2 linked regions of the Phreatobacter oligotrophus genome follow. The protein of the gene in region 1 interacts with the protein of each later gene in a pairwise test. Links are inferred from orthologs where the notes say so. Each region holds a gene or a part of one and is shown on either strand. Other genes may lie near its edges.

Evidence for each region.
Region 2: the proteins of C8P69_RS11960 (region 1) and rlmB interact in binary tests that used the Escherichia coli proteins (3 or more experiments, as listed by UniProt). The link is inferred for Phreatobacter oligotrophus from one-to-one orthologs.

Annotation. Positions count from the first base shown.
Region 1 is NZ_PZZL01000004.1:457,353-460,514, reverse strand. Bases 1-2,982 are described here. They hold C8P69_RS11960 (NAD(P)H-hydrate dehydratase), read left to right. Parts: upstream 1-725; coding sequence 726-2,240; downstream 2,241-2,982. Other genes in these bases: C8P69_RS11955 (multicopper oxidase family protein), read right to left, coding at 2,256-2,982; C8P69_RS11965 (P-II family nitrogen regulator), read right to left, coding at 53-391. In the rest of the region: more of C8P69_RS11955, read right to left, coding at 2,983-3,162. UniProt on the Escherichia coli protein: Bifunctional enzyme that catalyzes the epimerization of the S- and R-forms of NAD(P)HX and the dehydration of the S-form of NAD(P)HX at the expense of ADP, which is converted to AMP.
Region 2 is NZ_PZZL01000013.1:31,258-47,693, reverse strand. What follows is about bases 6,164-9,102. They hold rlmB (23S rRNA (guanosine(2251)-2'-O)-methyltransferase RlmB), read left to right. Parts: upstream 6,164-7,185; coding sequence 7,186-8,019; downstream 8,020-9,102. Other genes in these bases: C8P69_RS20645 (MFS transporter), read left to right, coding at 8,854-9,102; C8P69_RS20650 (hypothetical protein), read right to left, coding at 8,026-8,499; C8P69_RS23605 (hypothetical protein), read right to left, coding at 6,175-6,672; C8P69_RS20670 (hypothetical protein), read right to left, coding at 6,164-6,168. In the rest of the region: C8P69_RS20690 (hypothetical protein), read left to right, coding at 1-295; C8P69_RS20685 (hypothetical protein), read left to right, coding at 300-644; C8P69_RS20680 (hypothetical protein), read left to right, coding at 707-3,097; C8P69_RS20675 (hypothetical protein), read left to right, coding at 3,192-4,526; more of C8P69_RS20670, read right to left, coding at 5,215-6,163; more of C8P69_RS20645, read left to right, coding at 9,103-10,527; C8P69_RS20640 (hypothetical protein), read left to right, coding at 10,801-11,022; C8P69_RS20635 (CoA transferase subunit A), read left to right, coding at 11,193-12,008; C8P69_RS20630 (CoA-transferase), read left to right, coding at 12,008-12,769; C8P69_RS20625 (CaiB/BaiF CoA transferase family protein), read right to left, coding at 12,779-13,975; C8P69_RS20620 (MaoC/PaaZ C-terminal domain-containing protein), read right to left, coding at 13,983-14,468; C8P69_RS20615 (Bug family tripartite tricarboxylate transporter substrate binding protein), read right to left, coding at 14,577-15,551; C8P69_RS20610 (IclR family transcriptional regulator), read left to right, coding at 15,764-16,436. UniProt on the Escherichia coli protein: Specifically methylates the ribose of guanosine 2251 in 23S rRNA.

The sequences.
Region 1 (3,162 bases):
CCTCTTGGTTTGCACGTTGGCATGCGGCGGGTGCCACCCGCCGAATTCAAACTCAGATGGCGTCGAGGCCGGACTCACCCGTGCGGATGCGGATGGCTTCCTCGATGGTCGACACGAATATCTTGCCGTCGCCGATGCGGCCGGTCTGGGCGGCGCGGCGGATGGCGTCGATCGCCTTCTCCACCATGTCGTCCGGCATGACGATCTCAATCTTCACCTTGGGAAGGAAATCGACGACGTACTCGGCGCCCCGGTAGAGCTCGGTGTGACCCTTCTGGCGGCCGAAGCCCTTCGCCTCGGTGACCGTGATGCCCTGAAGACCCACTTCCTGCAGCGCTTCCTTCACTTCGTCGAGCTTGAATGGCTTGATGATCGCCTCGATCTTCTTCATTCCGATCCTGCTCCTGTGGTCCGACGGCCGGATTGTGGCTCCCGCCCCGGACCGTTTCGCGGGCTAGCAGGAGACGTGCCAGAGTGCCGATCCGGTGATTTTCCCGCGAAATCAACGCGAAGCCGCGAGATGGTCACGCGTTGGCCGGGTGGTCGATCGCCAGTCTGGCGAATGGTTGTGCATGTTGCACATCCAAAAGGCAATCGCGGCGCGGAAGGTCCTGATCGGGAGGAGCGTCACTCCCTATCGATGATGAAAAAATAAGCAATGCGGCCTGCCCCCGGTCCGGCGCGCGCAATTGACCCGCGCCGTTCCTCTGCCGACAGTGGAGCCCATGCGTCACCACGCCGCCCTCCTGTCACCCGCCGCGATGGCCGAGGCCGACCGGCTCACCATCGCCGGAGGCACGGCGGGGCGGGTGCTGATGCAGCGGGCCGGCATCGCCATCGCCGATGCGGTGGCGCGGACCACGCCGCTCGGCGCGGCGGTGGTGGTGCTCTGCGGCCCCGGTAACAATGGCGGCGACGGCTATGTTGCCGCGCGCGTCCTACGCGACCGCGGGTTCCGGATCACGGTTGCGGCCGACAGCCCGCCAGACCCGCGCGCCGCTGATGCGGTCGAGGCCGCCGAGGCCTGGGGGCGGGCGCCAGTGCCGCTGGCGCGCTGGGATCATGGCCGCGTCGCCGTTGTCATCGACGCACTCTATGGCGCCGGCCTGTCGCGCCCGATCGACCGGTTGACCGCGGAGGTCATCGCCGCCGTCAACGCCCATCCGTGCCGGGTCATCGCCGCCGACATTCCCTCGGGCGTCGACGGGGCGACCGGCGCGGTGCGGGGCGCGGCGATCCGCGCCGACGAGACCGTCACCTTCTTTCGCCGCAAACCGGGGCACCTGCTCATGCCCGGCCGGACGCTGTGTGGGACGCTGCGGGTTGCGGATATCGGCATCGACGCTGCGGTGCTGGACAGGATCCGGCCGACCGATTTCGCCAATGAGCCGGCGCTCTGGGGCGATGCTTTTCCCATGCCGCAACTTGATGGGCACAAGTATCACCGCGGCCATGCGGTGGTCGTCTCTGGTGGCATGACGCGCACGGGTGCGGCCCGACTGGCCGCGCGGGGGGCGCTCCGGGCGGGAGCGGGGCTGGTGACGCTGGCCTCGCCCCCCGAGGCGCTCGCCGTCAACGCCGCGCATCTCACCGCCATCATGCTGGAGCGGATGGAGGGGCCTGCCGGCCTCGCGAGCATCCTCGCCGACCGGCGGCGCAATGCGGTCTGCCTCGGACCGGCGCTCGGCACCGGCGAGGCGACGCGGGCGCTCGTCGCCGAGGCGCTGGCGTGCGGCGCCGCCACGGTCATCGATGCCGACGGGCTCACCGCCTTCGCCGAGGCGCCGGATGCGCTCTTCGCCGGCATCCGCGCCTGGCCGGAACGGCCTGTGGTCCTCACCCCCCATGCCGGCGAGTTCGGCCGGCTTTTCGGTGCGGTGGAGGAGGGGGTACGGCTCGCGGCCGCCCGGTCCGCGGCGCAGCGATCCGGCGCCATCGTCATCCTGAAAGGGCCCGACACGATCGTTGCGACGCCGGACGGCCTCGCCTCCATCGCCGCCAATGCCCCGCCCTGGCTCGCCACAGCCGGCTCCGGCGACGTGCTCGCCGGCATGGTGACGGGTCTGCTCGCCCAGGGGATGCCGGCCTTCGAGGCGGCCAGCGCAGCGGTCTGGCTGCATGGGGACGCGGGGAACCAGGCCGGGATGGGCCTGATCGCCGAGGATCTGCCCGAGGCCTTGCCGCGCGTCCTTCCGCCCCTCGTCGCGGCACTCTCGGCGCCACCGGACGATGAGGAATGATCGGGTCGTTGCGGCTCAGGTCACGTCATAAGCGATGGCGACGGGGCCACCGTCGGCATTGATCGGCTGGCTGGTGACCAGTAGCCGCCCGGTCTGTTCGGTGACGAAGGCGAGGCGGACCGTCATGCCGGGCGCGACCAGCACCGTATCGAGGAAGTAGGGCTTCCAGCCGTCGTCGAGCCCATCGAGCAGGCGCGCCGCCTGGCCCTGCAGGTGGAGCGCGTGCAGCACCGGCGCATCGTTGCGGATGGTTACGACGACGACGCTGCCGATGCGGGCGCGGAAGGCGGGCGTCGCGGGCACCGCGCGGTCCTCCCGGCCGGCAAGCGTCGGGACCTCGGCGGTGCCGCCGATCGTCCAGTCCCAGCGCAGGGCCCGGCGGAAGTCCATGGCCTGCGGCACCGCGTTGGGGGGCAGGGGGCGTGGCGGTGGCAAGGGCGCGTCGCGGAGCGGCGGGCCCGCGAGCGGAATGTCGGCCGAGAGCGTCGGCCCGCCGAACCGGGCGATCTGCAGCGGCAGGACCGGTCCGGCCCCTGTGACGTCCCAGATCAGCTCGGCACGCTGGCCCGGCCCGAGGACGAGCCGGCCGCCGTCGAGCGGGAAGGGCTCGCAGGGCTGGCTGTCGAGGGCGATCAGGGTGAGGGTCTGGTCAGGCAGCGCGAACCGGAGCACGCGGTTGGCGGTGGCATTGGCGATCCGCAGCCAGAGCCTTTCGCCGGGTCGGACGGTGAGGTCCGGCCCGCCGCGGCCGTTGACCAGCATGATGCCACCGGGGGCTTCGGCGAGGACGAGCGGCACTTCACGATCATGGAGCGGCGGGGTCGCCTCGTCGACGAGGAGAAGCCCGGCAAGGCCCTGGCGCAGCTGCGCCTCGCCGCTGAGGAGCAGGGGGCGATAGAGCAGGGTGCCGGCCTCGGGGAAG
Region 2 (16,436 bases), on another replicon or contig:
GGGCGCCAGCTACACGATCGGACCGACGCTGTCGTTCCTCTATCGCGACCGCAACGGCTACGACTCCACGACGTTCCAGTTCCTGCCGGCCAAGAGCACCTGGACCCTCGGCCTGGCCGGTGCCTACGACCTGGGCAACGGCGTGAAGTTCAACGCATCGGTGGCGCACGTCTGGATCAACCAGAGCGTCAATCCCGACAAGGTGGTGGGTGGCGTCATCCAGGTCGGCTCGGGCCAGCCCGCTGTCGCGACCAACGCCTGGATCGCCAGCTTCGGAACAAGCTTCAGGATGTGATGCGATGACTGGAACCCGTTCGAACACGCTCGTCATGGCCCGAACGATCGCCTCGGCGATGGTCGTGGCATCCGTGCCGCTGCTCGTCCCCGTCCCGGCATTGTCGCAAGCCGCGCAGACGGCACCGTCCGCCTGTCCGGAGGGGCGCACCTTCTCCGGTGCCTGTGTCAGACCCGACCTCTCCTCCGACATGCGCCTCCACATCCTGTCGGCGACGCAGCCCAAACTGAGCGTCTCTTCCCCGCCCCTGCTGCCATCGCAGGATGGCCAGTTCGCCCAGCCGCGCGATCGGGGCGAGTTGCAGCGCCTCTATGGGGTCGACGTCCCCAATGGCTATCGAGCGCCCTGAGGACCGCCGGCCGAACATCGCCTTGTCCCTTGAGTGACTGTCCGCATTCCGAGAGGTAGGTCATGCGCGCCGACCGATGGTTCAGGTCTTCCAGGGTCCGCGCGGTCCTCGGCTCGATGCTGCTCTCGGCCGTCATCGTCATGGGGCTGGGGACAAGCGCGCACGCCAACACGGTGACCGACAAGCTCAAGGACTGCATGGGTGTCGTCGGCGCCGTCGTTAACGGCGTGGACGCGGTGGCCGAGGGCTCCCTCAAGGTCGCCAATGCCCTGGCTGATCCCACCTATGCCCAGTGCGTCTCGCAGGCTGCCGCCGGCGACCCTTTTACCATCGCCGCCATGGCTGCGATGACGGGCATCTACATCGTGACCACGGCCGGCGGCAACGAGCCGTTCACCGATCCCAAGAGCTGCAACGCGGCCATCGGCACCTTCGTCGCGGGCCAGATCGCGGACTTCCTCAGTGGGCTCATCGAGGACCCGGACAGCCTGATCGGCGGCGCATTGCGCAGCATGCTGCCACAGGTCGCCATCGACGTGATCAATTCGGTCGCCCATCAGGCGGCGGGCGAGATCGGCGCGGCGCTCAGCGAAAAGTTCATGGCGGCGCTCGGACCCATCGGAGAATATCTGAAATGCGGATGCGCGGCAGCCGGGACGGCCGCGATTCTGAAGAACGTCGCTGAGGACATCGTCAATGCGGCCGCCGCGGCAGGCAACAGCGCCGAGGCCTGCACTGATCTGGCCGGGATGGTCCTGGACGATCCCAAGGCCGTTGTCGGCGCCCTGTTCGACGATCCCGGCGCCGTTGCCACCGCCGTGGTGGAGGCCGTGTGCGGCATCAACAAGACCACCAAGGAGATCTGCGGCACGATCGGCGAGGTCTACAAGACCGCCAAGGAAGTGTGCGACGCCGTCCAGGTCTGCCCCGGGCTCGACGAGATCTGGGGCGGCGTGAAGGATGTCGGACACAGCATAGGTTGCTTCTTCAAGAGCTGTTCCGATGAGCCGCCGCCGCCAACAGGCCCTCCCGCAGCGTGCAGTCCGGGCACGACCTACCAGACCCTTGCCGACACGCGCACCTGCACCTGCGCGCTCCCCAACGGCTGGAAGACGGTCTGGACGAACATCTACAGCAGCCTGAATGGCGGCTACATTCCGACCCAGGTCTATAGTTGCGCGGCCTGTTCGGCCGCGGAGACCAATGTCGACGGCTGGTGCCGCGCCTGCCCCCATGGTTTCAACCGTGACGCGGCAACCGGTCAGTGCTCCCGGCCGATCATCTGCGCGCCCGGCCACCTGATCAACACCGACAATTCCGGCTGCTGGAGCTGCCCGGCCGGCTTCCAGTTCAACACGGGCGGAACAGGCTGCACGCCGAGCTGCGCGGCCCGCCCCTGGCTGCAATACAATGCTTCGGCCAACGACAAGCCGACCACCTACAATGACACCATGTTCGCGCCCTATGCTGGCGGCGCCTGCCAATGCCCGAGCGGTCAATACGACACCGGGTCGAGCTGCGCGGCCATCCCGGCCTGCGCCAGCGGCAACTTCGACCAGAAGGCCGGACGATGCATCCCCAACTGCGGCGACGACGCCGTTCCTAGCGGGCGCTTCATCAACGGGGTCGAGACCTGCGACAGCTGTCCCATCGGCCAGCGCAACATCGACGGCACCTGCCGCACCCCGTGCGCGAGCGACCAGATCCGGGCTGGCGATACATGCATGAGCTGTCCGGTCGGCACCCAGATCAGCGGAGGGCGTGGCGGCAGCGGCGAGTTTCTCTCCTGCGCCTCGGTCTGCGGTCCCGGCAGCATGTTCCAGGCACCGCCCTTCCAGCCTGTGACGCAGGCCAATGCCAATATTGGCGCCGGACTGCAGGGAACCCTCGCGCCGGGTCCCAGCGGCGCGCTGACCGCGGGCGGTGGCCTCGGTGGCAATCAGGTGGCGGGCGGAGTCGAGATCGCGATCCAGAGCCCCCTGCCCGGAGGGGGAATGGCGGGCGCTGCGGCGAGCGGTGGCAGCACGGCTCAGCCAACGACCTGCCGGCCTTGCGCCGACAACGAGCGCACTGTGGCCCTGACCGCGGTCACCGCATCGGGCGGGACCATCACCCAGAACCAGTGCATGGCATGCCCTCCCGGTCAGGTGGGCAGCCGCAACGGCGACCAGTGCGTCGGGCGGGTTGCCGGACTATTTCCTGCAATCCGCCGCGCCGTTCCGCGCGATGTGGTGCCGCCGACGCGGACCGCGCCGCAGCGCCCCGCAGTGCCGACCGAGCGGGCAGCCCCCGCGCCCTCCCGCCCCAACGTCCAGCCGGCCGCCGCGCGGGAACCGCTGCGCTGTCCGCCGGGCCGTGTGCCGAACCGGGCCGGGACAGCCTGCGTGCTGGATGTCGGCGACTTTGACCGCGGCCCGGGTGGCTCCTCGGTGGGTGGACGCAGTGGGCGCTGAGGCGAGTGACAGTGACGAGGAACCCACGGCCATGACCGGACAAATGCTTTCACGCGGTCGGAGATCGCTTGTGGCGCGAGGGCTGGCCCTCGCCATGGGCTTCGTCGCGATCGCCCCGTTCACCGCCCTCAGCCAACCCGCGGAAACGGTGACGATGCGGGACGTCCTGCTCTCGGGCCAGGGATTCCGGCTCGCGGCGGAAGCGATCGACATTGCCGGGTCGAGCGCCACGCGCTCATCCCTGGAAGCGGCTGTCCGTTCCGGCAACCCCGATGCGATGATCGACCGACTGGGGCAACTCGGCGCCTCCAGCGTGCGCTTCACCAACCTGCGCGTTGAACGCAGCCAGGGCGGGCCACGGGCGTTCCTTGGATTTGGCAGGCTCCAACTGACCGGACTGTCCGCAGGCCGGATCCGTCAGGCACAGGGCACAGATGGACAGTTTGGCTCCGGCCCGTCGCAGCCAGCGCGCTTCGCCAGCTTCAATGCGAGCGAACTCGACGCAGCCTTCCTCGTCCGCCTGATCGGCGGTGCCGCGCCGCCGTCCGACGCGGCCAGACCGGTTCTCCGATCGGCGGTTCTGGAGCGCGTCGAAGCCGTGTATGGAACCGGAACACGGGTCTCGGCCGAGCGGGCAACCCTGTCCGATCTCAGGCTGATGCCAGGTGCGCGGGCCGGCGACTTCGGGCTCATGGGTGCGGTCGAGATCAGCGACATCCGGCTCGTCACACCGCCCCGGACCGGCCAGACGCTGCCGAACGAGATCCGAATCAAGGCGCTGGTCATTGGCGCCGATCGCCCCTCGTCCGACGATGTGCCGACGCGGTATCGGGCGCGCCTCGACGAGGTAACCGTGCCGCTGCCGGCGGCTGACACAACCCCTTCCATCCGCAACATCCGCGCACTGGGCCTCGACGCGCTCGTCGTTTCGGCGGCGCTGGAGGGAAGCTGGTCCCCCGCAGCCCGAGAACTCAAGCTCGACAGACTTGGGGTCGATCTGCCGGGCTTGGGTGCCATCACCCTCGCCGGGCTGATGAGCAATGTCGCGCCTGAGGTTTTCACCGAGGTGCCATCGGGCGCCAACGCCCGTTGGAATGAAGCGCAGATTCGCACTCTCAGCGTGACGATCCGCGATGATGGCCTTTTCGAGCGGGTGGTTGCCCGCGATGCCCGCGCCACCTCCCGCTCCGTCGCTGACGTTCGATCGACCTTCTCGCGGCAGGCCTCAGGCATCGTGCAGCGTATGACAGAAGGCGTCCCCAACCGCGCCGTTCCCGATGCGCTGATGCGGTTTGTGTCCGACCCGAAGGTTCTCACCATCGCCATCGCGGCAAAGCCAGGCGCCTCCCTGCCGCTTTCCGCCCTGCTGGCGACCGGCGGGCTCGCGAGCCTTTCCGATAGGTTCGAGCTGACAGCGACCACTCGTTGACGTCCCCAGAAGCGGCGCGCAACGGACGTTGCGTCGTCTAACTCATCTTCGGGTCATTGCGTCCCTCCCGATCTTGCCGGAACTCCAAGCATCCATTGATGCGAGCCCGACCGGCACGACAACCTTCATCGGCGGCGAGAAGGGTGGAGCCTTCACGAAGGAAAGCTTCGGCAACTGGTTCCGCGAGGTGTGCAACGACGCCGGGTGCAGAAATCAGCGCACGGACTGCGGAAGGCAGGCGCGACCAGGGCAACAGAGAACGGTGCAACCGAAAGCATGTTGGAAGCGATATTCGGATGGGTCGGCGGTCGACAGGCGTCGCACGACACCCGCTCAGCCAACCGAAAGAAGCTCGCGGAAGCGTCAGCGCACCTGCTTCGGCGAGAGGGCTTAGGCCGCGCGCTATGCTGGGCCTAAGAGGTGGGATGGTGGGGAAAGCAGAAGTACGATTCTTGTTTTAAAACGTTATTCTAAGTCCGAAGTGCGAGCACAAAGGGAGCTTTGAACCGCCTAAAGAACTTGTCCTGACACTCTTACCTGTACGACGGGCGACGCGCTAACTCGGTCGCCTCTGTGTGGCCTTGTTGGGCCTTAGGATCGGCGCCCCTGTTCCGAGGGACGAGAACGCCAATGACTCGGGTGAGCCTTTGACCGGGACCGGGATTGATCCGGACATCCCGGGTGAAGGCTAGTCGGTCTTCACGATCCTCACCGCCCCCTCGTTCGAGCACCCGTATCGCTCCCGCAGGCCCTTCAGTACCTCTGTTAGTCCTGAAGTGGACATCGGTGGAAGTTGGCTTGTCTCAACTTTCATCATTCCGAGCGGAAGAACGTCGAGGTTGATGGGACGGGAAACACCGAAGTAGAAGGCATGGTCCAACTCAACGACGCGCATTCTCTGGAGGAAACCGTTCGCGATCAGTGCCTGCTCGATCGCCGGTAGCGCTGCAAGCTCGATCTGTTTCCCATTGTTATGGATGAAGAGATACTGGTGTTCCGGATTTGGTGGCACCACCTCGAAGACAGTTAGACCGCCTCGCCCCGAATGGTAGATGCGCTCTTCTTCAATGCTCTGGAGGCGCGACATCACCGACTGAATTTGCCGGTACATGACCCGCATTTCAGGCGTTGCATGTTCCTGCATCTTCCGGATGCCTTGCGTCATCGTGACGGGGTTGAGGGTTTGGAAATCTGGCTTCTGCGTCTCAGTGATCGCGCTGACGAGCGACGCCTTCGCGACCTCCAGATCGTCCACCTTCGTAAGGGAATAGACGATCGCGCGGTACATCGAGTTATCAAACGGAAGCCGGTCTCCCTTCCGGACCATATGGATCGTGGCGCCACCTTGCGAGTGGCGAATTCCGAGTTCGTAGAAGGCGTTCGGGTTGAGGAACGAGAGGTCTGCGATCACGAGGTCAAACGTCAACAGCCGTTCGATGATCTGGCTATCGATCAACCCCGGAGCGTTGATCGTGTCCGCCCTTACGACCTCGAAGTTGGGAAAATGCTCCCAGAAGACAGGGATGATGATCCCCTTCAGGAGCCAATCCGCGTGAACTCGTTCGGGCGTGTCATCCCCGCCGATGGGTCCGACGACGAAGCAGGTCTTCTTCTTGTCTTTGCTTTTGGCGTCGTCGCTCATCAGCGCTCACTCGTGACGGAGGATGCATTTCGCGGCGCTGAGAGCCGCGTCTTGCGCCGCTTGCTGTGCCCGAAGGATTCGCTCTGTGACCTCCGTCGTCGGATAGTGGGGCAGCTTGGGGTCCGCATTAATCCAAATCGAAATTGTCGAGTTGAGCGTCACGACCGCCGCAACCACCTCGATGACTTCTTCGGTCTGAACGGGACCCCTCCTCTCCGCCTCGATCACCCCGAGGGATTTCCGGATCGAATCCACCGAATCGTGGATCGACCAAACGCCGAACAATGGGTTCTCGATAAGCCGACGCTTTTCTGTGGATGAAGCGGATGCCCATGCCCGCCGAAACGCGGCTCCCTCGGAGACGCTGATTGGAGGTATCATCTCGGATATCTGATCGAGTGGACGCCGAATTGACGCGGTCTCTTGGGTCACAAGGCCACAAGCGTTCGCGACAGCGAACGACAGTGAGACCATAAGCACCACGACAATCGTCCGAAGCGACATGAGACCTCCGCTGAGCCGGTCGGATTTCTGCACGCCCAGAGTGCAGACGCAATGGCGCCTTGACAACAATGTTCTATTTTTGTTCCAGATCAGTATGACTAAACGAAAAGGCGAACTGATCGGATCGAGGATCGACCGCGAGTAGCCTCATCAGGCCATCACCACGGCTTGCTCGCACCCTGGTCTTTGATGCCACCAAACCCGCATAACCGCTGGGCCTGAGAGGTGGGATGGTGGGGGAAGCAGGACTCGAACCTGCGAAGGCATAGCCAGCGGATTTACAGTCCGCCCCCTTTGCCGCTCGGGACATTCCCCCGTCCCATGCCCGGATCGGGGCGGTGGCCCCGGGGCGTGGCGCGCTTGATAGGGACACCCCCCTGCCCTGTCAACCGGCAAAGCACCGCGTCGGTCCCGGCGGCGCCGCGGTCCACAGCGCGGCGGTCACGCGGCCTGCGGGAGGCACGGCCAGCGCTTCGCCGTTGCGCCGCGACCAGCCCCATGGGATGAGGGCGCATGAGCACGACCCCTCCGCGCGGCCCGAAGAAGCCGTTCCGCCCCTTCTCCAAGCCCGGCAAGCCCTTCAAGGGCCGTGGTGGCCGGGTGCTGCGCGAGGCCGCGCCCGAATTCGAAACCGGCACGGTGCTGCTCTATGGCTGGCACACGGTGTCCGAGGCGCTGAAGAACCGCGGCCGGCGTATCCGCCTCCTGCTCGCCACCGAGAATGCCGCCAAACGCCTCGACGAGGAGGGCATCGCCCACGAGGCGACCATCGTGCCGGTGCGCGAGATCGACAAGCGCCTCGCCGCGACGCCCGACGCCGTCCACCAGGGCCTCTTCGCCGAGGCCGATGCGCTGGACGCGCCGGATATCGAGGACATGCCGGCCGAGGGCGTGCTGCTGCTGCTCGACCAGATCACCGATCCGCACAATGTCGGCGCCATCGTCCGCTCGGCGGCGGCCTTCGGCGTCAAGGCCATTGTCACGACCAACCGCCACTCGCCGGAAGCAACCGGCGTGCTCGCCAAGAGCGCTTCGGGCGGTCTCGAGCATGTGCCCTTCGTGACGGTGCAGAACCTCGCCCGCGCCATGGCCACCCTGCGCGACCAGGGCTTCCAGATCATCGGCCTCGACAGCGAAGGCGAGGAGGACCTCGACGCGGTGAAGCTGCGCGCGCCCGTCGCGCTGGTGCTCGGCGCCGAGGGCAAGGGCCTGCGCCAGCTCACCCGCGAGACCTGCGACGTCCTCGCCCGCATCGACATGCCCGGCGCGATCAAGAGCCTCAACGTCTCCAACGCCGCGGCGCTGTCGCTCTATGCCGTCACGACGCGGCTCGGCCTGCGGCGCTGAACCGGCTCAGCGGGCCCGCGAGGGCTGGCGCATCGCCGGATCGCCCATGGTGATGACGCGGGCGTCGGACCCGCTGGGATAGTAGGGCGGACGCGGCCCCATCGGCAGGCGCCCGGTCACCGGGTCGCGCGGCGCGCCGGTGACGCCATAGGGCCCGGAGCGGGGCAGGCCCGGGCGGGCGGGAATCACCTCGGGCGGATGGCTGTAGATCGGCGGCTGGTAGATCGGCAGGGCCTGGCCATAGTCGACCGTCGGGCGCTGGCGCCACGTCCCCGCCCTCACCCGCCGCACCGGGCAGCCATCGCAGCGATAGATGTGGCGGGTCACGAGGGTGCCGTCCGGCAGGTGCTCGTCGGTGATGACGATGCTGCGGGTCTGGGCGACGGCCGGTGCGGTCGCCCCGGCAGCCACGAGGAACGCAACGCCGAGCAGCGCCCCGAGAGGGAGCGCGATGCGATGCGAGGGCACGATGCGGGACATGGCAGGACCTCCCGGATGACGCGGGTCGGCCCGCGTGGCTGTCGCCAAGTCTAACCCAGCTCGGGCCCGGCCGCAGGCGCCGCGGGCCGCGGCGGGGCTTCATCCTTGATTCATCATGAACGCGCCCGGCGCGGCATGGTGCCCATCGCGGGCCGCATAGCCGAATACCGCCGCATCGCCAGCCAATACGACCACTGCGACTTAAGTCTCATCAACCATTGTCGAGGCGACAAAGCGTCGCTGCGCGGATTAGTCCTAGGACAGCGGTTCCTCGCGCGGAACCGGCAACGACAAGAAGAAGCAGTCGCGGCCACGCCGCCAACTTGCCACCCCAATTCAGGAAGGAAACACCCCATGACCATGGCCACGGCTGCGGGCGCGCCGGTAACCCCGCGTCCCATGACTGCTGAGGAGCGGAAGGTCATTCTCGCATCCTCGCTCGGTACCGTCTTCGAATGGTACGATTTCTACCTCTACGGCTCCCTGGCCGTGATGATCGGCGCGCAGTTCTTCGCGCCCTTCGACGCCAATACGCGCGCCATCTTCGCGCTGCTGGCCTTCGCCGCCGGCTTCCTCGTGCGCCCGTTCGGCGCCCTCGTCTTCGGCCGCCTCGGTGACCTCGTCGGCCGCAAGTACACCTTCCTCGTGACGATCCTCATCATGGGCGCCTCGACCTTCCTGGTCGGCCTGCTGCCCTCCTACGCCACGATCGGCTGGATCGCCCCGGTCATCCTCATCATCCTGCGCATGCTCCAGGGCCTGGCGCTGGGCGGCGAGTATGGCGGCGCCGCGGTCTATGTGGCCGAGCACGCCCCCGTCGGCCGCCGCGGCTTCTACACCGCCTGGATCCAGACGACGGCGACCATCGGCCTGCTGCTGTCGCTGCTCGTCATCCTCTCCATCCGCGTCTATCTCGGCGAGGCCGAGTTCGCGGCCTGGGGCTGGCGCGTTCCCTTCCTGCTGTCGATCTTCCTCCTCGCCATCTCGGTGTGGATCCGTCTGCAGATGAACGAGAGCCCGGCCTTCCAGAAGATGAAGGCGGAAGGCACCGGCTCGAAGGCGCCGCTGTCGGAGGCTTTCGGCCAGTGGAAGAACGCCAAGATCGCCCTGCTCGCCCTGTTCGGCCTCACCGCCGGCCAGGCCGTGGTCTGGTACACCGGTCAGTTCTACGCCCTGTTCTTCCTGCAGAGCATCCTCAAGGTGGACCTGTTCACCTCGAACGTGCTGATTGCCTGGTCGCTGATCCTCGGCACCGGCTTCTTCATCGTGTTCGGCTCGCTGTCGGACAGGATCGGCCGCAAGCCGATTATCATGGCCGGCTGCCTCATCGCCGCCGTCACCTTCTTCCCGCTCTTCGCCGCGCTGACCAAGGCCGCCAACCCGGCCCTGCACCGCGCCCACGAGCAGGTGAAGGTGGTGCTGACCGCGGATCCCGCGGGCTGCGGCAACGTCTTCAATCCGGTCGGCACCCGCGTGTTCACGGCGCCCTGCGACGTGGCCCGCGTGGGTCTGGCCAACCAGGCCATCAAGTATGACCTGGTGAACGGCCCCGCCGGCTCGGGCGCTTCGGTCACGGTCAACGGCACGGCGGTTCCGATCGACGCGCAGTACGTGGCCAACCTCACCCGCGCCACCCAGGCCGCCGGCTACCCGGCCCCGAACAATCCCGAGATCATCAAGGTCAACGGCTTCTTCGCGGCGCTCGGCAGCGGAACCGCCCTGTGGATCATCGGCATCCTGACGATCCTCGTCATCTACGTGACGATGGTCTACGGCCCGATCGCCGCGGCCCTGGTCGAGCTCTTCCCGACCCGCATCCGCTACACCGCCATGTCGCTGCCCTACCATATCGGCAACGGCTGGTTCGGCGGCCTGCTGCCGGCGACCTCCTTCGCCATGGTGGCGGCCACCGGCGACATCTACTACGGCCTCTGGTACCCGATCGTGATCGCCCTGATGACCTTCGTCATCGGCGTGCTCTTCGTGCCCGAAACCAAGGACCGCGACATCTTCACCTACGACCACTGACGGTCGCGCCTTCCACCGATCGACTGCGCAGCGCCGGGGCCCTCCCCGGCGCTGCTGCTTTGTGACGGCCAGATGACGCTAGGTCATGCGTCTTTGCAAAAATGCAATTGTTAACTGGCGACGATTTAGGCGATTTCGCATTCTCGTGATTGGAAAGTGAGCAGCCGAGGGTCCATCTCACGGGCGTCGACGGCGGACACCTCCCGCCGACAGCTGAACACAACTCGCGGCGGGCGTGTCCCTCCCCCCGCGAATGATCCGATGGAGATCGTCATGAAGAAGCTCATCCTCGCTGCCGTGCTGGCCGCCCCCCTCGCCGCCCCGGCCCTCGCCCAGTCCGAGACCGCCGGTTCGGTCACCGAGGCCGCTGCCGTCACGCAGTACCAGACCCAGGCCCCGCGCGAGTTCGCCGCCCGCCGCTTCGCCAACCCGGCCGCGGTGACGCAGGCCCAGCAGGTCCAGATCGACCGCCAGGGCAACCCCTACAACTACTGAACTGCTCCGCCTCAGGGCGGAACCAGCAACGCCGGGGCCGCAAAGCCCCGGCGTTTTCGTTTGCACGGGTCTTCCCATGGGCCGGGTTGCCAGCGGCGGCGCCGCGGGCGGATAGTCACCCGGTCCGCCGGAAGACCGGGCGCGGCGCACTGGCCGCAGGGAGGCCCGCCATGACGCAACCCACGCTCGACGATCTCGCCGCCATGGTCCCTCACGGGGCGAAGTTGGCGCTCCCCGTGGATTATGCCGGCGTCTCCATGGCGATGACCCGGCCGCTCATCGCGCGGGGCCTGCGCGACCTCCACGTCGTCTGCCTGCCGACCGGCGGCATGCAGCCCGACATGCTGATCGGCGCGGGCTGCGTCGCCACCATCGAGACCAGCGCCATGACGCTCGGCGAGGCGGGCGGCGCGCCCTGCTTCACCCGGGCCGTGCGGGAAGGCTCCGTCAAGGTGATGGACGCCACCTGCCCTGCCGTCCATGCGGGCTTCCTGGCGGCGCAAAAGGGCGTGCCTTTCGCCACCCTGCGCGGCATGATCGGCACCGACCTCCTCGCCAACCGGCCGGACTGGAAGGTCATCCAGAACCCCTTCTCCGACGAGCCGGATCCGATCGTCGCCATCCCCGCCATCCGGCCGGACGTGGCGATCTTCCACTGCCCCATGGCCGATCGCGACGGCAATGTCTGGATCGGCCGCCGCCGCGAGCTCGCCAGCCTCGCCTATGCCGCCGAGCGCACCATCGTCACCGTCGAGCGCATCGTCGAGACGAGCCTGCTGGCCGATGAGGTGACCGCGGCGGGCGTCCTCCCCGCCCTCTATGTCGAGGCGGTGGCGGTGGCGAAGAATGGCGCCGCGCCCATTGGCCTGTGGGGCGAATATCCCGCCGACATGGAGGCCATCGGCCGCTATGCCCGCGAGGCGCGCACGCCGGAGGGCTTCCGCGCCTTCCTCGACGGCGCCGACCGCCTGCTGGAGGCGGTGTGATGGTTCTTGTCCTGCCGCGCGAGCGCCTGATCGTCGCCATTGCCGGCCTGCTCGACGGCGTCCGCCATGTCGCGGTCGGCGCCTCCTCCCCCATTCCGGCCGCCGGCGCCATGCTGCTCAGGGCGCTCGCCGAGCGCGACGGCAAGCCGCGTGTGCGCATCTCCATCCTCGGCTCGCGCGAGCACAACTTCTTCACCAACGGCTCGGCCGAGCTCTTCGACTGCGCCGGCCAGGGGCGCATCGACGCCTTCTTCCTCGGCGGCGGCCAGATCGACGGCGAGGCCAACATCAATCTCGTGGGCACCGGCGACTATCCGCGCAACCCCGTGCGCTGGCCCGGCTCCTTCGGCTCGGCCTATCTCTATTTCGTCGTGCCGCGCGTCATCCTCTTCCGCGAGGAACACACGCCCCGCGTCTTCGTCGAGAAGGTCGATTTCGTCTCGGCGCCCGGCACCAGCGATGGCGAGGTCTACCGTCCCGGCGGGCCGCACGCCCTCCTCACCAGCCTCGCCCTCTTCTCCTTCGACAAGGCGAAGCGCCGGTTCCGGCTGGAGAGCGTCCATCCCGGCCACAGCCTCGCCGAGGTCAAGGCCGCGACCGGCTTCGCCTTCGACCATGATGAGGTGGTGCCGGCGACGCCCGACCCGGATCCCGCCACCCTCGCCCTGCTGCGCGGCCGGGTGCTGACGGAGCTCGAGGAGACCTATCCGCAATTCGCGCGGCAGATGGCGGCGGAGTTGCGCGGGACCGCCGCGGCCTGACGGGCGGCCTCAGCCGAGGCCGATGGCGCCCTCGGCGGCCAGCCGGTCGATCTCGCCGTCGCTAAAGCCAGCCTCCGCCAGCAGCGAACGCGTGTGCTCGCCGAGGCGAGGCGCCGGCCGGTGCGGCACGGCCTGCGTTTTCGACCAGCGCGTCGCCGGCTGGATCTTGCGGATCCGTCCTTCGCTCGGATGATCGACGACGGGGAGGAGGTTCACCGCCTGGACCTGCGGGTCCTCGAGGATCGAACCGAAATCGTGGACAGGCACGAAGGGAATGTCGGCCCGCTCCAGCAAGTCCATCCATTCGGCCGTCGTCCGCTCGCGGAACGTGGCGGCGACCTCGGCATAGAGCGCGTCGATATGCTCGGTGCGCGTCTTGATCGAGACGAGGCGCGGGTCGGAGGCAAATTCATCAGCCCGGCCCGTGGCTTCGTAGAAAGACTTCCACTGCTTGTCATTGTAGACGAGCGCGCAGATGAAGCCGTCGCGGGTGCGATAGGGACGACGCTCCGGCGACAGGAGGCGCTGGTAGCCGCCCTCACCCAATGGCGGGTCGAAGGTGAGCCCGCCAAGATGGTCGGCCAGCGTCAGGCCGACCATGGTCTCGAACATCGGCACGTCCAGCCGCTGCCCCTCGCCGGTCTTCTGCCGGTGATAGAGCGCGGCGGAAATGGCCCCGACCGCCGCGAGGCCCACCACCCGGTCGGCGATGGCCGCGGGGACATAGCGCGGCGTGCCGTCGCCCGCGCGCGCGATGAGGAACGGCAGCAAGGCCGCCCCCTGGATCAGGTCGTCATAGGCCGGGCGGGCCGCATAGGGCCCCTCCTGGCCATAGCCGAACATGCCGGCATAGAGGATGTCGGGCCGCACCGCCCGGACATCGTCATAGCCGAGGCCGAGCCGCCCCATGGCCTGCGGGCGGATGTTGTAGGCGAGGACATCGGCCCCCTCGCAGAGCCTGAGCAGCGCCGCCCGCCCGCCGTCGCTCTTGAGGTCCAGCACGATCGACCGCTTCGACCCGTTGGCATTGAGGAACAGCGCCCCCATGCCGTGGTGGCGCGCCGGGCCGATATAGCGGACGGGATCGCCCCCCGGCGCCTCGACCTTGATGACGTCGGCGCCGAGTTCGGCGAGCCCCTGCGTCGCCGAGGGGCCCATCATCACCGTCGTGAGGTCGAGGATGCGGACGCCCGCGAGCGGTCCCACGGCCCCCTCAGCCCTTCGGCGAGTAGTCGCGGCCCTTCACCAGGCGCGTCGGCGTATAGGTCATCACGCATTCGCCGCGCTGGTTGATGACGCGGTTGCGCGTCTTCACGATGCCACGGCCGGCCTTCTTGGTCGGGCGGGATTCCAGCACCTCGCATTCCACATGCAGCGTGTCGCCGGCAAAGGTCGGCCCCTCGACATTCAGCTCCATGCCGAGGAACGACAGGCCGACGCCCTGGACCACGGTCTGCATGAGGAGCCCTTCCGCGAAGGAATAGACCAGCGCGCCCGGCACCAGCCGCTTGCCGGCGAACAGCGATTCCTCGGCGAGATATTCCATGTTGGTGAAGAGCACCTCGACCATGCCGGTGACGCCGACGAACATGGTGATGTCGGCCTCGGTGACCGTGCGGCCGATGGTCTTGAACTTCATCCCGACCGGCGTGTCCTCGAACCGCAGGCCAAGGCCCACCGTCATCATCTCGTCCGCCATGTCGTCCTCCCGGCTTGTTCTGGTGGGGCGGTGCTACGGGAGGGCAGCGAATTCGTCAACACGATCATCATGATCACATAGGTGATGATCACTCCCCTCCCACGGCCCTCAGTTCATGGTGATGCCGTTCTCCTTCACCACCTTGTCCCAGCGGGCGAGCTCGGCGGTGATGTAGGCGCCATACTCGGCCGGCGTGGAGCCGAGCGGCGTGGTCTGCTGCTCCTCGAGACGGGCGAGGAAGTCCTTGTTGCGCAGCGCCGTCATCATGGCCGCATTGACCTTGGTGACGATCTCGGCCGGCGTGCCTGCCGGGGCAACGATGCCCTGCCAGGCGCCGACCTCGACATCCTGCAGCCCTAGCTCCGTGAGGGTCGGGATGTTCGGCAGGGCGGCGAGCCGATCCTTGCTGGTGACCGCCAGCGGCTTCAGACGGCCGTCCTTGATGAAGGGCAGCGAGGAATTGATCGTGTCCGACATGAAATGCACGCGCCCGCCCGCGAGGTCGACCAGCGCCGGCGCACTGCCGCGATAGGGCACGTGCGTGACCTTGGCGCCGATGCGCCCGAGCAGCAGCGCCGTGCCGAGATGGGTGATCGAGCCGTTGCCGGTGGAGGCATAGGAGAGCTTGTCGGCATTGGCCTTCACATAGGCCACGAACTCGTCGACCGTGTTCACCGGCATCTGCGGATGAACCTCGAGGACCATCGGCACGGTGGCGGTGAGCCCGACCGGAACGAAGGATTTCACGTCATAGCCGAGGCGCGGATAGAGCGCCGGGCTGATGGCGATGGCCGAGGTGTTGTAGAAGAGGTTGTAGCCGTCGGGGGCAGCCGAGGCGATCTCCTGCGCCGCGATATTGCCATTGGCGCCGCCACGGTTCTCGATGACGATGCTCTGCCCCAGCGGCTCGGTCATGTACTGGGCGAGCTGCCGCGCCACGATGTCGGTCGGCCCGCCCGGCGCAAAGCCCACCAGCATCCGGACCGGCCGCGACGGATAGGACTGGGCCCGCAGGATGCCGGGTGCGGCCAGCGTGAGGCCCAGCGCCGAGGCGCCCCAGGTGAACGAGCGGCGGGTGGTCATGGGCGCATCTCCTCGACATGGCCTCGCCACGGCGGGTGGGCATCAGTCGCCTTGCAACGGTCATCCGCGCAGCAGGCTGCCGATGCGGCCGAAGCGGGCCATCGGCCCTTCTGTGTGTGTCCCCCGTGACGGCCAAAATGTCGCAAGGGTCTCGTTGTCCGTCAATCTGATTTCGATTATCACATGCTTGATTGGTGCTTTGAGGGCTCCGCATGCCGCGTCCGCGCAAGAGTTTCGACACCGGCGGGGTGAAGTCGGCCACGCGCGTGCTGGCCCTGCTGGAACTGTTTGACAGCCTGCAGCGCCCGGCGGGCGTGACCGAGATCGCCCGCGCCCTCGGCATTCCCCAGTCGAGCACGTCCATGCTGGTCAACGGCCTGATCGACCTCGGCTATCTCGCCGCCCTGCCCGACCGGCGCGTGCAGCCGACGCAGCGCGTCTCGGTGCTTGGCCGGTGGATCGACGAGCGCATCACCGACGGACGGGTCGCCCGCCTGATGGAAGAGCTCGGCGAGGCGACGGGCGAGACGATCCTCCTCGGCATCGCCAGCGACGTGCACGTCGTCTACATCGCCGTGCGCCCGGCAACGCGCGCCATGCGCCTCCACATTCCCGCCGGCACGCGGCGTCCCCTCGCCGAATCGGGCATGGGCCTGACGCTGCTCTCCGCCATGCCGGAAGAGGAGATCGCCCGCCGGATCGCCCGGGCGGAGCTGTCGCGGGAGGCGGACCGGCCGCCGCTCGACCCCGCCACGATCCACGCCGAGATCGCGGCCATCCGCCGCCGCGGCCATGCGCTGTCCGCAAGCCGCATCGTTCCGGGGGCCGGCATCGTCTGCACGCTGCTTCCGGCAGCAGCCGGCGCCCAGCCCATGGCCATCGGCA